Regions from separate parts of the Paenarthrobacter sp. PAE-2 genome, predicted to be linked through region 3. Evidence: riboswitches for the same ligand, from Rfam matches in the RefSeq annotation. Region 3 holds a riboswitch; each other region holds the start of a gene.

Region 1 (3,200 bases), on a different contig from region 3:
CCTGCACCAGGCCATGTTCACCGCAGTGTCAAGCGTCTGCGTCACGGGCCTGACCGTCGTCTCAACAGCCACGCACTGGTCCTTCTTCGGGCAACTGGTCATCCTCATAGGCATCTTCGTGGGTGGTTTGGGTACCTTGACCCTCGCCTCCCTGCTGGCCCTCATGGTCAGCAAGCGGCTTGGCGTCCGCGGCAAACTCATTGCCCAGGAAGCCATGAACAACGCGGGCCGGCTCGGTGAAGTGGGTACCCTCCTGCGGATCGTCATTGTCACGTCCGTGGTGATCGAGGCCGCCCTTGCCCTGGCTCTGATTCCCCGGTTCATGCTCCTGGGCGAACCGTTCTGGCAGTCGGTCTGGCACGGGGTGTTCTACTCGATTTCCTCCTTCAACAACGCCGGCTTCACGCCCCACTCGGACGGCATTGTCCCCTACGAGACAGACCTCTGGATCCTCATCCCGCTCATGCTGGGAGTGTTCCTGGGCAGCCTCGGCTTTCCCGTGGTGATGGTCCTCCAGCAGAACGGCCTGAACTGGAAGAAGTGGAACCTCCACACCAAGCTCACCATCCAGGTGTCCTTCATCCTGCTGCTGGCCGGAACGGTCCTCTGGGCTTTGATGGAGTGGGACAACGTGCGGACCATCGGCACCATGCCGGCCGGCGAGAAGGTTGTCCATTCGCTGTTCGCCTCCGTGATGACACGGTCCGGCGGGTTCAACCTGGTGGACCAGAACCAGCTGGAGCCCACCACCATGCTGCTCACGGATGCGCTCATGTTCGCCGGCGGCGGTTCCGCTTCCACGGCCGGTGGCATCAAAGTGACCACCATTGCCGTCATGTTCCTCGCCATTGTGGCCGAGGCCCGCGGTGACGCCGACGTCAAGGTCTACGGCCGCACCATCCCCCAAGGCACCATGCGGGTGGCCATCTCGGTCATCGTTGCCGGAGCCACCCTGGTTTCCGTTGCAGCTTTCTTGTTGCTTTCCATCAGCGGCGCTTCACTGGACAGGGTGCTCTTTGAAACCATTTCCGCCTTTGCCACCGTGGGACTGAGCACCAACCTCAGTGCCGAGCTGCCGCCGTCGGGCGTTTACGTCCTCACAGCCCTCATGTTCGCCGGCCGGTTGGGCACGGTCACCCTTGCTGCGGGTTTGGCTCTGCGCCAGCGCAGCCAACTGTTCCACTACCCGGAAGAGCGGCCCATCATTGGCTGAGAACCTGACGGCAGACGCCGAAGCCAGGGGTTAGAGCCATCCCTGGGGGTTGACGGTCTGCCCGTTGAGCAGGACCTCAAAGTGCAGGTGGCAGCCGGTGGAGTTTCCGGTGGTCCCGGCCGCTGCGATCCGTTGACCCGCACCGACGGTCGCGCCCACCGCGGTTTCGATGGCGGCCAGGTGGTTGTAGGTGCTTTTGAGTCCGTTGCCGTGGTCGACCACGATCCGGTTTCCGCCGCCATAGGGTGACCAGCCGGCCTCCACAACAGTCCCGGCGCCAGCAGCGAACACAGCGGTTTGGCAGGCCGCGACGAGATCCTGGCCCGTGTGAAGTTCACCGGTTCCGGTGATCGGGCTGGTTCGGATGCCAAACGGCGACGCAATGGACATGCTGGCCAACGGCGCTCCGAGCCGGCCCGAGGAAGCAGCAGGGGACGTACTGGCTGCCTTGGGTGCAGCCACAGCCCCGGCAGCCGCTACCGGCGCCTTCGCGGGCGGGGCCGCCTTGGTGGTGACGCCCGGGCGTTCGAAACTGATCGAGGCCCCCGCCGAGGCCTGCACCGGCGCGGCCGTTGCCGCGGAAGCTGCCACCTGTTCGGTGGTGGCGGTGGGAGCCGGGTTGGCGTGGGCGGCGGTCAGCGCGACGGTGAGGACCGTGGCCACGCCCAGGGTCGTCGCGGCTGTCACCTGTTTGCCCCGGCTCCAGGTCATGCCGCTGGCTGAGGCGTGGCGGGGTGTTCGGGTGGCCGCGGTCCGGGAGGCCGGCAACGCCATGATGGCGGTGGTGGGTTTCCGGCGGCGGCCATGGGGAGATGAAGATGCCACGCAAGGATCCTTTCGATCCGCCTGCGAAGTTAGCTGTCGGGTTCGGGCCAAGGAACAAGCCCGGCCGTGCATCGAGTGCCCTCTGGCCTTCGACGAACGGCTTCACCCCAAGGCAGACTGGCTGCCGGTTCTGGGTCCTCCACCCCCGCCGCGGAAAAAGATCGTTGATCAATGCCACCGGCGGGGTTCAGCGTGCGGCATCAAAGGCTTTTATTACAGAAAAACCTGAATCAATAGTAGCGACAAAGCCCGATCGTTACAATTCCGTGACCAGGGCACTCCATGGCGTGTCACGACCGGCCGGGTGTCCTCGCTCGGGATCCACCATACCTGAAGGGATCTTCAGATGATCAGTCGAGGTGGCCCTCGAGTCCTTCGTGTCCGGCGTCCCGGTCAAAGGCCCAGGGAGTCCAGCAGGGCATCTTCCTCTTCGGCTCCCCGGCGGGCTCGCCGGGGCCGCGTGGAGCGGACTTCCCCCTGGTCTTGACCGTCGGCTTGGTCGTGTTCCTCGGCCCTGATGCGGGCGTGTTGCCGGGCCATGTAGCCGAAGCCGACGAAAGCCAGGACCCCGAAGGTGATCCATTGCAGGGCGTAGGAAAGATTGGATCCTTCCTTCACGGCCGGGGCGGCCAGGGGCTGCGGCACGTTTCCCGGCTGCGGGGATTCGGAGGCCATCAGGCCATAGCTACCGGTCATGAGGGGGTAACCGATTTCCTGCTGGTAGCCGGCCAGGTCGATGCTGGCCAGCTGGCCGGCGGGAGCGTCACGGCCCAGGTCAGGTTCGGCCGGTTTGATCCTCACCACGGCAGCCACCTGCCCTTCCGGTGGGGCGGGCACGCTGTCCGGGTAACCGGGGCGTTGGTTCCCGATCGGCAGCCACCCTCTGTTGATGACGATGGTTTCGCCGGTGGCGAGCCGGAAGGGAACGACGACTTCGTAGCCGGGCGCGGAATTGTTGGGCCGGTTGCGGATGATCCGCTGGTCCCGGGGCAGGTAGCGGCCTTCCACGGCTACGGTCATCCATTTGGCATCGGGTGCGGGATTGTTGAAGTGTGCCCGGGCCTCAGCGAAGGGAACCGGTGGCTTGTCGTAGTTCTCCTGGACCCGGCGGATCTCCGCGACCGCCTGGTTCCGGCGGTCCATTTGCCAGTTTCCCAGGGCA
Region 2 (3,200 bases), on a different contig from region 3:
CTCCGGGCAGGACCCAGCCGGGGCACAGGCCGACGAGGATGAACCGGTGACTACCGCGGGGGCCTCCGCAGCAGCATCGGTCCCCGTTTCGTGAGAGTGGCTGACCGGCATGGTCTGCAGCTGCACGACCGCGCCGTCCCCGGCTGCCGTCATGCTGTGGCCGGGACCCATGTGATGGGCGCCGTTCATGACGTGCATGCCGAAGATCCCGGCGATGATGGCCAAGGCAGCCACGAGAAACCCCGCACTCAGGAGGAAGGCGGTGAAGCGGCGCTGGCATGCTGCGGTCACGGCATCTTCCTCCTCTCAGTCCAGGGGCAGGACACATCCAGCCTACCGGGCATGCGCTGCAGGGCAGTCCCTGCCGTGTTGGTACAACGTGCGCGCCCGGCATTCGGTTTCACTGCGCCCACGTCGGTTGAGGTACGGGGTGGTGTTTAAGGCGGCGGGCCTGTCCGGCGTGCCGCGCCCGAGACCGGCTCCTCCTTCCGGGGCCGGAAGGAGGAAGGTCCGGGAGAAATGCCTAGTTGTCGGCGAATGTGTAGCCGGCGGCCGTGACGGCCTCGCGCACGTCAGCCGCATCTGCCCTGCCTCCTACCAGCAGGCGCGAGCGGCCGCCGGGGACCAGCTCGACAGTGGCCGATTCGACCCCATCCAGGGAGGAGACGGCCGTCTCGACGGTCTGAACGCAATGCCCGCAGGTCAGACCCTCCACCGCGAATTCCACGGCGCCGGTTACGGCTGTGGAGGGGACAGCGGAGGCTTGGGTCGAGCAGCAGCTGCACCCGGTAGCCGATGAGGCAAGCGGCAGCTGGGTACGGATTTCAGTTCCACACATGTCAGTTTCCATTCCTTGACGAAGGACTTATGGGCGCTGGGGTTGAACGGCTGTGAGAGGCGGTGCAGTGCACCGGCCGGGACATACCACTTCACTGACAACATCGAAAAGTATACCCCCATGGGGTATAGGTTGCAAGGGGCTTCGGGGCGGCGCGGCGTGCGGCGTTACCGGAATGTGACAAATGTTGCTGCTATGACGTAGGGTCGGAGCCGTGCCGGTTTCTCCTAATGCGGCACTCCCGAGCTGACTTGCCTAACTCTGCCGCCGCCCGGGATCCGTTCGCAACTTTCGTCCGGCAGAGACGGGGAACCCAACAGTGGCCTTGCTTCGGGCAGGTCTTGGGGTGAAGCCGTGCCTGGTTCCTTGGCTACCAGTCCCGGCCGGGTGTCTCCCATCCGAATCCGACAGCTAACCTCGCAGGCAGTGGGAGAGGCCTTTTCATGCCCGTGCGCAAAGCACACGGCCGCCATCGCGCGGTCCCTGTCCAGACCCGTCCCCTTGCGGTGTTGTCCAAGTCTGTAGCCGGAAATGCCGGTGCGGCCGGCCGACAAGCAGCTGTTATTGCCGCAGCTTCCGGGCTTGTCCTGACCAGCGGCATTGCCGCCCAGGCGGCGGAGGCGCCGGTCCAGCGTGACGCGGAGCCGGCTTCGACGCTTGAAGTCGCCAGCCAGGTTGAGGCGCCGCTGAGCGCGGACGCCACAGTGCGGATTTCTTTCGAGCGTCCCGTCGTGGAAACCACCCCGGCTCCGGTCGTGGAAGCACCCAAGCCGGTCGCAGCCCAGGCACCCAAGGTGCCCGCTGCACCTGCCGTGACCCCGGCGGCGGCGCCGGCGAAGGCCCAGGTAACGGTTACTCCTGCGGCTGCCGCCCCCGTGGCAGCACCGGCCGCCGGCGGCATCAATGCCATCATGCTTTCCTCCGCCTACGCGCAGATCGGCATGATCCAGGACTGCACCCGACTGGTGGAGAACGCCCTGAACGCTGCGGGTATCCCCGTCGGTGACCTCGGCCCCATGCAGTTCATGAATTACGGAACGGTCGTCACCGACCCGCAGCCTGGTGACATGGTGATGCAGCCCGGCCACGTCGGGATCTACGTCGGCAACGGCCAGGTCCTCAGCTCCGGCTTGAACGGCAAGAACGAAACCGCCGTCCACCCCCTGACTTGGATGACGTCCAAGGGTGCGGTCACATTCGTCCGCGCCGGCAAGTAGAGGGCATAGATCACTGAAGGCCGGCGATGCACTGCCTTGGGGGCAATGCATCGCCGGCCTTCAGCATCCCTGCCGCAAGGGGGGCTACTCCCTCATTGCGGGCGCCCGAAGCGGCGCAGCCGCAACGAATTGGTAACCACCAGAATTGAGCTGGCGGCCATCGCAGCGCCTGCGATCATCGGGTTGAGCAGCCCCAGCGCGGCGACCGGGATGCCGACGGCGTTGTAGAAGAACGCCCAGAACAGGTTGGTCTTGATCGTGGCCAGCGTGCGGCGGGACAGCTCGATGGCTTGGGCGACCTGCCCCAGGTCGCTGCCCATGACTGTCAAATCTGCAGCCGCGATAGCCACGTCGGTGCCGCTGCCCATGGCGATGCCCAGGTCGGCCTGGGCCAGGGCTGCAGCGTCATTCACACCATCGCCGGCCATGGCCACTGTCGCTCCGGCGCCCTGCAGCTGGCGCACAGCGGCCACCTTGCCTTCCGGCAAGATCCCGGCCAGCACATCCTCGGCCGGGATCCCGACCTGCTTGGCGACGGCCCCCGCGGCCGAGGCGTTATCGCCTGTGAGCAGGACGGGACGCAGTCCGAGGTCCTTCAGCCGGGCGATCGCGGCGGCAGAACCGGGTTTGACGGTGTCAGCGAGGCTGATTAGTCCTGCCGGTTCTGCGTCGATGCCGACCCAGACCACCGTGGCGCCGGAGTCTTCCAGCGTCCGCAGCATCTGCCCGCCACTGGCAGGTTCGCTAATGCCGTTGTCCTGCAGCCAGCCCGAGCGTCCGACGACGACTTCGTGTCCGTTAACGGTCCCGCGGACACCGCCGCCGGGGGCGCTGACAAAGTCGGTTACCGCTGGCAGCGGCGCTATCGTCCTTGCTTCCCGGGCGATGGCGTGCGCTACGGGGTGTTCGCTTGCTGCTTCCACTGCCCCGGCCAGGGCGAGCAGCTCGTTCCTGCCGGTCCCGCTCAGGCTTTGGACAGCGGACACGGACAGCTTGCCGCTGGTGACCGTTCCGGTTTTGTCCAGCACGATGGTGTCCACGGTCCGTGTGTCTTCAAGGACCTGCGGGCCCTTGATGAGGATGCCCAGTTGCGCTCCCCGGCCCGTTCCGGTCAGCAGTGCTGTCGGTGTTGCAAGCCCCAACGC
Region 3 (3,200 bases):
AGGAGATGGCAACGGTGGAGTCAGCGGCGATGGTGGACTGCACGACGGACTGGATGTCCAGGGAGGTGGTTGAGGTGGACTCGCGATCCACATTGGTATCCGCCGCATTGGCAGCAACGCCACTGGTCAGGACCAAGCCCGAAGCCGCGGCGATGACGGCTGCCTGGCGGCCGACGCCACCGGCGTTCACCGAAACTGCCTTTGCAATCACGGCAAGTGAGCTGGTCTTGGGAGCCTCGGCCCGGTGCCGCGCAACCTTGTTTGCACTGGTCATGATGATCTCTTTTCGTTTCCGCGTGCTGCGGGGAAGCACGCGGGTCATGGGCAGGCCAGCACCCGGGGGGCGCGCTGGCTTACCTGGACGGTTTTTAGCGCAGGGTGAAGAAGGAGGAGGTTCCGGTAGAAGCTACCGAGTGAAGCAGCGTGCCCTGGCTGGGGTTCAGGGCGCTGACCATCATGCCGTTGCCGACGTAAATGCCAACGTGGGCACCGCCGTTCTGCATGACGAGGTCGCCGGGAGCGGGAGTGCTGGTGGGCTTCATGGCGGTCCATGCATTGACGCGGGGGATGCTGATGCCGGCCTGCGCGTAAACCCACTGGGTGAAGCCGGAGCAGTCCCAACCGTTGGGGGTGGTGCCGCCCCAGACGTACGGGTGGCCGATGCCGGTGTACGCGATTGCTGCGAGGCCCGAAGCCGCGGCGCTGGCTGCGGAATCCTTGGAGCCGGCGGACTTGGCGGTGACTGCGCCCTCGCCCTGGCCGGCATTCTGGTTGCCGTTCGCCTGGGAGCGCTGCGTGGTCTGGGAAGCGCGCTGGATCTTGGGGGCTTCCTTGGTAACCACAACGGGGCTCTCAAAGGAAACAGTGGCGGTTGGTTCCGCCGTGACGACGGCGGTAGTCACCAGCTGCTGTGCGCTGGACTCAGCCTTGGAAACGTCAGTATCCGCTGCCTGGGCAGGAAGGCCGACGCTGAGGACCAAGCCCGATGCTGCTGCAAGGACTGCGGCCTGGCGGCCGACGGTTCCGGCATTCGCTGAAACAGCTTTGGAAAGAGTGTTCAACGGGGTAACCGTCTGGGCGCGGTGGCGCGCAGAAGTAGTGCGTGATGACACGAAGGTAGCCTCTCCCAATGCCTGCGAGGTGAGCTGTCGGATTCGGATGGGAGTCATCCGGCCACACGCCGTTGGAAGCGTTTGTGACTTAACCCCAAGGCCCTCTTTCGAAGACCAAAATTGGTTCCCCCGCCCCTGCCAGACGAATTATGCGAACGGACCTTGAGTGGTGGCAGAGCTAGGCAATCCACCCAAGTGCATCGGCCCCCTAAAAAGCCGATGCGCTTTGTACGGTACAACAGTTGAACGCAAATGTCACATTCAGATCACGGGGCGTGTCAAGAATGCGAGAGACGACCATCAACTCGGGTTAGAGCCAGCCCATGGGGTCGACGACTTCGCCGTTGACCTGGACTTCGAAGTGGAGGTGGCAGCCGGTGGAAGCGCCCGTGGTGCCGCTCAAGGCAACGGTGTCTCCGCGATTCACGGTGTCGCCGACCTTGACGTTGAATGACGACAAGTGGTTGTAGGTGGTTTCCAGGCCGTTGCCATGGTCCACCACCACGCGGTTGCCTCCACCGTATTCGTGCCAGCCCGCAAAGGTGACCTTGCCCGCCGCAGCAGCGTGGACTGCCGTGCCGCACTGGGCCACGAAGTCCTGGCCGCGATGGAAATCGCCGCTGCCGCCTGTCAGCGGGCTGATGCGGTAGCCGAACGGTGATGCGGTGCTGAGGGTGTCCAACGGGCTGGCCATGGTGCCCTTGGAGGAGCTGGCCTGGATGCTTCCCACGGACTGGGCGCTCAGCAACTGCTTGAGCTTGCCGTCGGGATCCGCCTTGGTTGCCACCGCGGCGCGGCTGAAGTCGATCTTGGCGGACGCTTCCGCGGAGACCTCTGGCTGGCTCCCGCCGCCCACAGCCAGTGCGGCCTCAGTCTGCCCGGACTCGGACGTGGCCATGACGGGACTCGTTGCAGGCAGGCCGACAGTGAGCGCAAGACCGGTAGCAGCGAGTGCTACGCCGGCCTTCTGCCCTACACCACTGGCTGCTGCGAAATCGGCCACCTGGCGCATCGGGCTCTTACGGCGGCGCACCTGACGCTGGGTGTCGCGGGGCCGGATCTCCGATACTACGCGGGCTGGCCGCAGCTCAGTAGCGGGGCCGGTAGCGCGTCGACGGCCCCTGACGTTCTGCGAAGTCAAACTCTGTTCCTCTCTCAAAAGCCTGCGAAGTTAGCTGTCGGATTCGGATCAGAGAGTGCAAAGACCCGGCCCGCACGCAGCGCTCACGGCACACAGGTATCCCAGGAGGGAATTGCGTAAGTAAGGCACTGCTGCTGCGGACTTCACCCCAAGGCTGCTTCTCTAGGCAGCCGATTGTGGTTCCCCCGCCTCTGCCAGTAGATGTTTAACACCCCTGATCTGCTGGCAGAGCTCGGCTCCAGATCAGGTAACGCTTTGATATCGGCGCTAGTAGATAACTATAGGGGATTAAGGCCCGCGGTAATAAATTCGTTATCTACAGGGCGGTCGTTTTTTGCCCGCTCCCCTTATCACCTATCCGCGGAAACCGCAGGTCACACCGCCGCGCGGCGGCGTGACGTGAGATCAACCACGCCCATGGCAAGGCAAAGGCGCCCACATGGAGTGAACGCCTGCACCTGGCTGGCCTTTCGCTTGCTAGCCGACTGCCACGAATACGTGGGCAGCTACTTCCGGCGGCAGCTCGAGGGCCCCTTCAATCCCCGGCACCCGGACGGAGATATAGTCCCCCACGCGCTCCAGGGAAACGGCCGCACCCGGACGGATGCCGCCCTCGTCCAGCTGGGTCAGGAGTTCGGGCTCGACCTGGATGGGCTCGGCGAGCCGGCTCACCACAACGCGGGAGTCGTCAGCATAACCATCCATTGCCTGCAGGAGGTTGACGTCCGGGCGGAAGGGAGCTTGGACAGCGAGGCCGCCCAGGGCCTCCAGGCCGGGAATCGGGTTCCCGTACGGGGATTGCGTGGGATGCTCCAGCAGTTCATACAGCCTGCGTTCCACGCGTTCGCTCATCACGTGCTCCCAGCGGCACGCTTCGTCATGGACGTACGCCCAGTCCAGGCCTATGACGTCGGCAAGGAGGCGTTCAGCCAAGCGGTGCTTGCGCA
Region 4 (3,200 bases), on a different contig from region 3:
GGCTTGAACCCGGCGGCGGAGTGCCCCCAGGAGAAACGCCTCCAGCGGAAGACAGCATGAGCACGGACCAAGGGCACGAGGAATAGAGCTCCCCTACTGCAGCTTGAGGATCTCGCCGAGGTTATAGTCGGCCGGCTCCTCCAGTTGTGAGTACGTGCAGCTTTCGGGAGTCCGGTCCGGCCGCCACCTGCGGAACTGCGTGGTGTGCCGGAACCGGTCTCCTTCCATGTAGTCGTACGCCACTTCGATCACCAGCTCGGGCCGCAGCGGAACAAAAGAAAAGTCCTTGCCGGCACTCCAGCGGCTTTGGGCCCCCGGCATCCTCGAACCAACCGCCGCTCCGGTTTCCTGGCTGGCCCACTCTCCCCAGGGGTGGTCCGCGATCTCCACCTGGTACGGCTCCAACTCGGCCACCATCGCCTTCCGCTTCGCCATGGGGAAGGCGGCCACCACTCCAACGTGGTGGAGTTTGCCGGAATCGTCATAGAGCCCCAGCAGCATCGACCCCACGACGTCCGCCGTCTTGTGCCAACGGAAACCGGCCACCACGCAGTCCGCCGTCCGTTCATGCTTGGTCTTGAACATCACCCGCTTGTTCGGCTGGTAGGTGCCGTCGAGCGGTTTGGACAGCACGCCGTCGAGCCCTGCTCCCTCAAGCTGCACGAACCATTCCTGTGCCCGCTCGAGGTCGGTGACCGCAGGCGTCACGTAGACGGGCGGCTCGGCATCGGCGAGCGCCTTTTCCAGCGCAGCGCGGCGCTCGGAGAACGGCCGGCCGGTGAGGTCTTCGTCCCCGAGGGCCAGGAGGTCGAACCCGACGAAGGAGGACGGCGTCTTCTCTGCAAGCATCCGGACGCGGCTGTCGGCGGGGTGGATGCGCTGCTGCAGTCCTTCGAAGTCGAGCCGGTTGCCGGAAATGAGGATGATCTCTCCATCCACCACGCACTTCTCCGGCAGGTTCTTCTTCAACGCCTCCACCAGCTCGGGGAAGTACCGGGTCATGGGTTTCTCGTTGCGGCTGCCCAGGATGACGTCATCCCCGTCCCTGAAGACGATGGTCCGGAACCCGTCCCATTTGGGTTCGTAGTGCCCAACCTCGGGAATGTTGGGCACGGATTTGGCGAGCATGGGCGAAACGGGTGGCATCACGGGTAGGTCCATAGCTCATGTCTACCGGCCGGTAGACGCCGAAAGCTAGTGTTCAGCAGGGATATGTGGACAGTGTGTGGCGCGTCCGTCCGTCAGCGCGGGCGCTGCCGGCCCTCATGTACCGTTCGTTACATTAATGTGACTTTACTTCCCTGCTGCTGTAACTTCGTAGGGCGACCCGTATCTCCGCTGGGCCGCTTCCGGGCTGACGCCGAGCTCTGCCGCATCCCGGAATCCCGCCAGACCCGCGGCAGAGACGGGGGACCCAGAGTTCCCGGGCCTGTTCCCCGCAGGCCCTTGGGGTGAAGCCGCCACGTGCGGCCGGACGGCCTCGTCCGAACCCGACAGCTAACCTCGCAGGCGTTGAGAGGCAAACACCATGTCCCCAACCATGGATCAGCCGCGCCGTGCCCAAGGGGACGGCCAGCCCACCAAGCCAACCGGACGCCGTCGGGCCCAGCCCAGCGGTCCGGCCACCGAAATAGAAAGCACGACGGCGGCACCCGCCACCGCGACCGACCCCACCCCTGCGCCCATGACACGAGCGCAGCGTCGGGCGATGGAACGCGAGCGCGCGGCCCAGGCAGTCGTGGCTCCGGAAGCTGCACCGAGTGCAGAGCCCGGCTCCGAAACCCCCGCTGAATCCCCCACCGAAGAGCCGCGCACCGAAGCCATCCCGGTAGTTGCCGCTCCTCCGCGCTCGGAGTCCACCACGCCCGGACCGCCCACGGCCGCCATCCCCCTGGTGAAGGCCACACCGGCGGAGCCTGCCGCTGAGGCCGAGCCCGCGACTGCCGCTATTCCGGTGGTTTCGGCGCACGTTGCCGCCGAGGCCGGGACCGCCCAGCCCAAGACGCCGGCCCGGATCGCCGCTGACGCTACAGCCGCCGCCGGATTGGCCAGTCGCAAGACCGCCCGGGGCCAGCACGACGGCGCACGCCCTGCGGCAGGACGAGCCGCTGCAGGACGCAATGCTGCGAAGTCGGCCTTTGGTTCCTTTGCTTCCTCTTCCTTCACCAAGGAACCCCATGCCGTCCTGACCAAGGCAGCGTCCGTGAAGACCATGAGCCAGCGCATGGCGGTGGTCGCCGGAGCACTGGGCCTGGTTCTCACGGTGGGCACGGTAAGCCAAGCCTTGGACCTGCCGGTCTTCGGCCAGGACACCCAGAACCAGGCCAGCGGCGCCAACAATGGCGGTGAGGGCCGGGCAACGGGCTCTGCCACTCCTGGCCCGACGCCGTCTTACTCCACCGCGTCCTCGACGTCGGCCGCTACGACGGACACCGGGCAGTCCGCCGTCGAAGCCGCTCCACCGGCGGCAGCACCGCCGTCGTCCACTCCGACGCCGCAGGTTTCGTTGGCCGACCCCAAGTGGGTTCCGTCCAACGCCCCTTCGGCCGTGGTTCCGGTACCGGGCGTGACGTCGCCCGTTCCGAGCCAGCCGGCACCGCCGTCGGACAACATCACGGCGCCTTCGCCGAGCACGACGCCTCCTACGACGACGCCACCGACGCCAACCACCACCCCAACGCCCACGCCGACGACGACGCAGACTTCCAAGCCGCGGCCCAGCGACTCCCCGAAGCCGGGCTCCGACCCTAAGTCCAGCACACCGACGGAGGCTCCGAGCCTGGACGTGGACGGCCTGCTCGACGCAGCCAAGGGGGTCCTCAAGTGAGCACCCGCATGCCCCGGACCACCACCCACATCGGCTGGCACGGCCGGTACTGCTGCAGCAGCCGGACGGCCACTTTCCGCCATCGGATGGGCCGCTGGAGCCACCAGCGGTTGCGCCGTTTCTGACGGGCGCCGCTAACAAACGAGTGTGAACCTGAGAAGGCAGGGACCCAGCAAAGGTTCCTGCCTTCTGTTCTGCCACCCGACTGTTCTGCCACCCGGTTCTTCCGCCCCCGGGTCGGTCACATGTTTCGCTACCCCAAGAGCCACGCGACCACCAGCAAGGCCCCCACGCAGAGCACTGTGGTCAGGAGGATGACGTCGCGCGCAACAACAGTGCCACGGCCGTACGGGGAAGCGAAAAGGAACACATT

What was found. Region 3 has a riboswitch for cyclic di-AMP ahead of OCL88_RS14315 (C40 family peptidase). Riboswitches for the same ligand answer to the same signal wherever they lie in the genome.
Region 1: another riboswitch for cyclic di-AMP. It lies ahead of OCL88_RS12610 (M23 family metallopeptidase); the one in region 3 lies ahead of OCL88_RS14315 (C40 family peptidase).
Region 2: another riboswitch for cyclic di-AMP. It lies ahead of OCL88_RS12260 (NlpC/P60 family protein); the one in region 3 lies ahead of OCL88_RS14315 (C40 family peptidase).
Region 4: another riboswitch for cyclic di-AMP. It lies ahead of OCL88_RS19280 (hypothetical protein); the one in region 3 lies ahead of OCL88_RS14315 (C40 family peptidase).

The regions. Positions count from the first base shown of each region.
Region 1 covers NZ_JAPDNV010000018.1:34,268-37,467, forward strand. Annotated here, with positions in the region: gene OCL88_RS12605 (TrkH family potassium uptake protein) at 1-1,213, shown strand, start outside; gene OCL88_RS12610 (M23 family metallopeptidase) at 1,244-2,038, opposite strand; cyclic di-AMP (ydaO/yuaA leader) riboswitch at 2,043-2,241, opposite strand; gene OCL88_RS12615 (SURF1 family protein) at 2,432-3,200, opposite strand, start outside.
Region 2 covers NZ_JAPDNV010000017.1:32,779-35,978, reverse strand. Annotated here, with positions in the region: gene OCL88_RS12270 (hypothetical protein) at 1-291, opposite strand, end outside; gene OCL88_RS12265 (heavy-metal-associated domain-containing protein) at 524-838, opposite strand; cyclic di-AMP (ydaO/yuaA leader) riboswitch at 1,081-1,278, shown strand; gene OCL88_RS12260 (NlpC/P60 family protein) at 1,282-2,055, shown strand; gene OCL88_RS12255 (heavy metal translocating P-type ATPase) at 2,148-3,200, opposite strand, start outside.
Region 3 covers NZ_JAPDNV010000023.1:31,705-34,904, reverse strand. Annotated here, with positions in the region: gene OCL88_RS14320 (NlpC/P60 family protein) at 1-274, opposite strand, end outside; gene OCL88_RS14315 (C40 family peptidase) at 369-1,112, opposite strand; cyclic di-AMP (ydaO/yuaA leader) riboswitch at 1,117-1,283, opposite strand; gene OCL88_RS14310 (M23 family metallopeptidase) at 1,423-2,253, opposite strand; cyclic di-AMP (ydaO/yuaA leader) riboswitch at 2,258-2,501, opposite strand; gene OCL88_RS14305 (metal-dependent transcriptional regulator) at 2,731-3,200, opposite strand, start outside.
Region 4 covers NZ_JAPDNV010000051.1:14,876-18,075, forward strand. Annotated here, with positions in the region: gene OCL88_RS19270 (DUF6480 family protein) at 1-86, shown strand, start outside; gene OCL88_RS19275 (ATP-dependent DNA ligase) at 94-1,161, opposite strand; cyclic di-AMP (ydaO/yuaA leader) riboswitch at 1,377-1,524, shown strand; gene OCL88_RS19280 (hypothetical protein) at 1,529-2,827, shown strand; gene OCL88_RS19285 (AEC family transporter) at 3,081-3,200, opposite strand, start outside.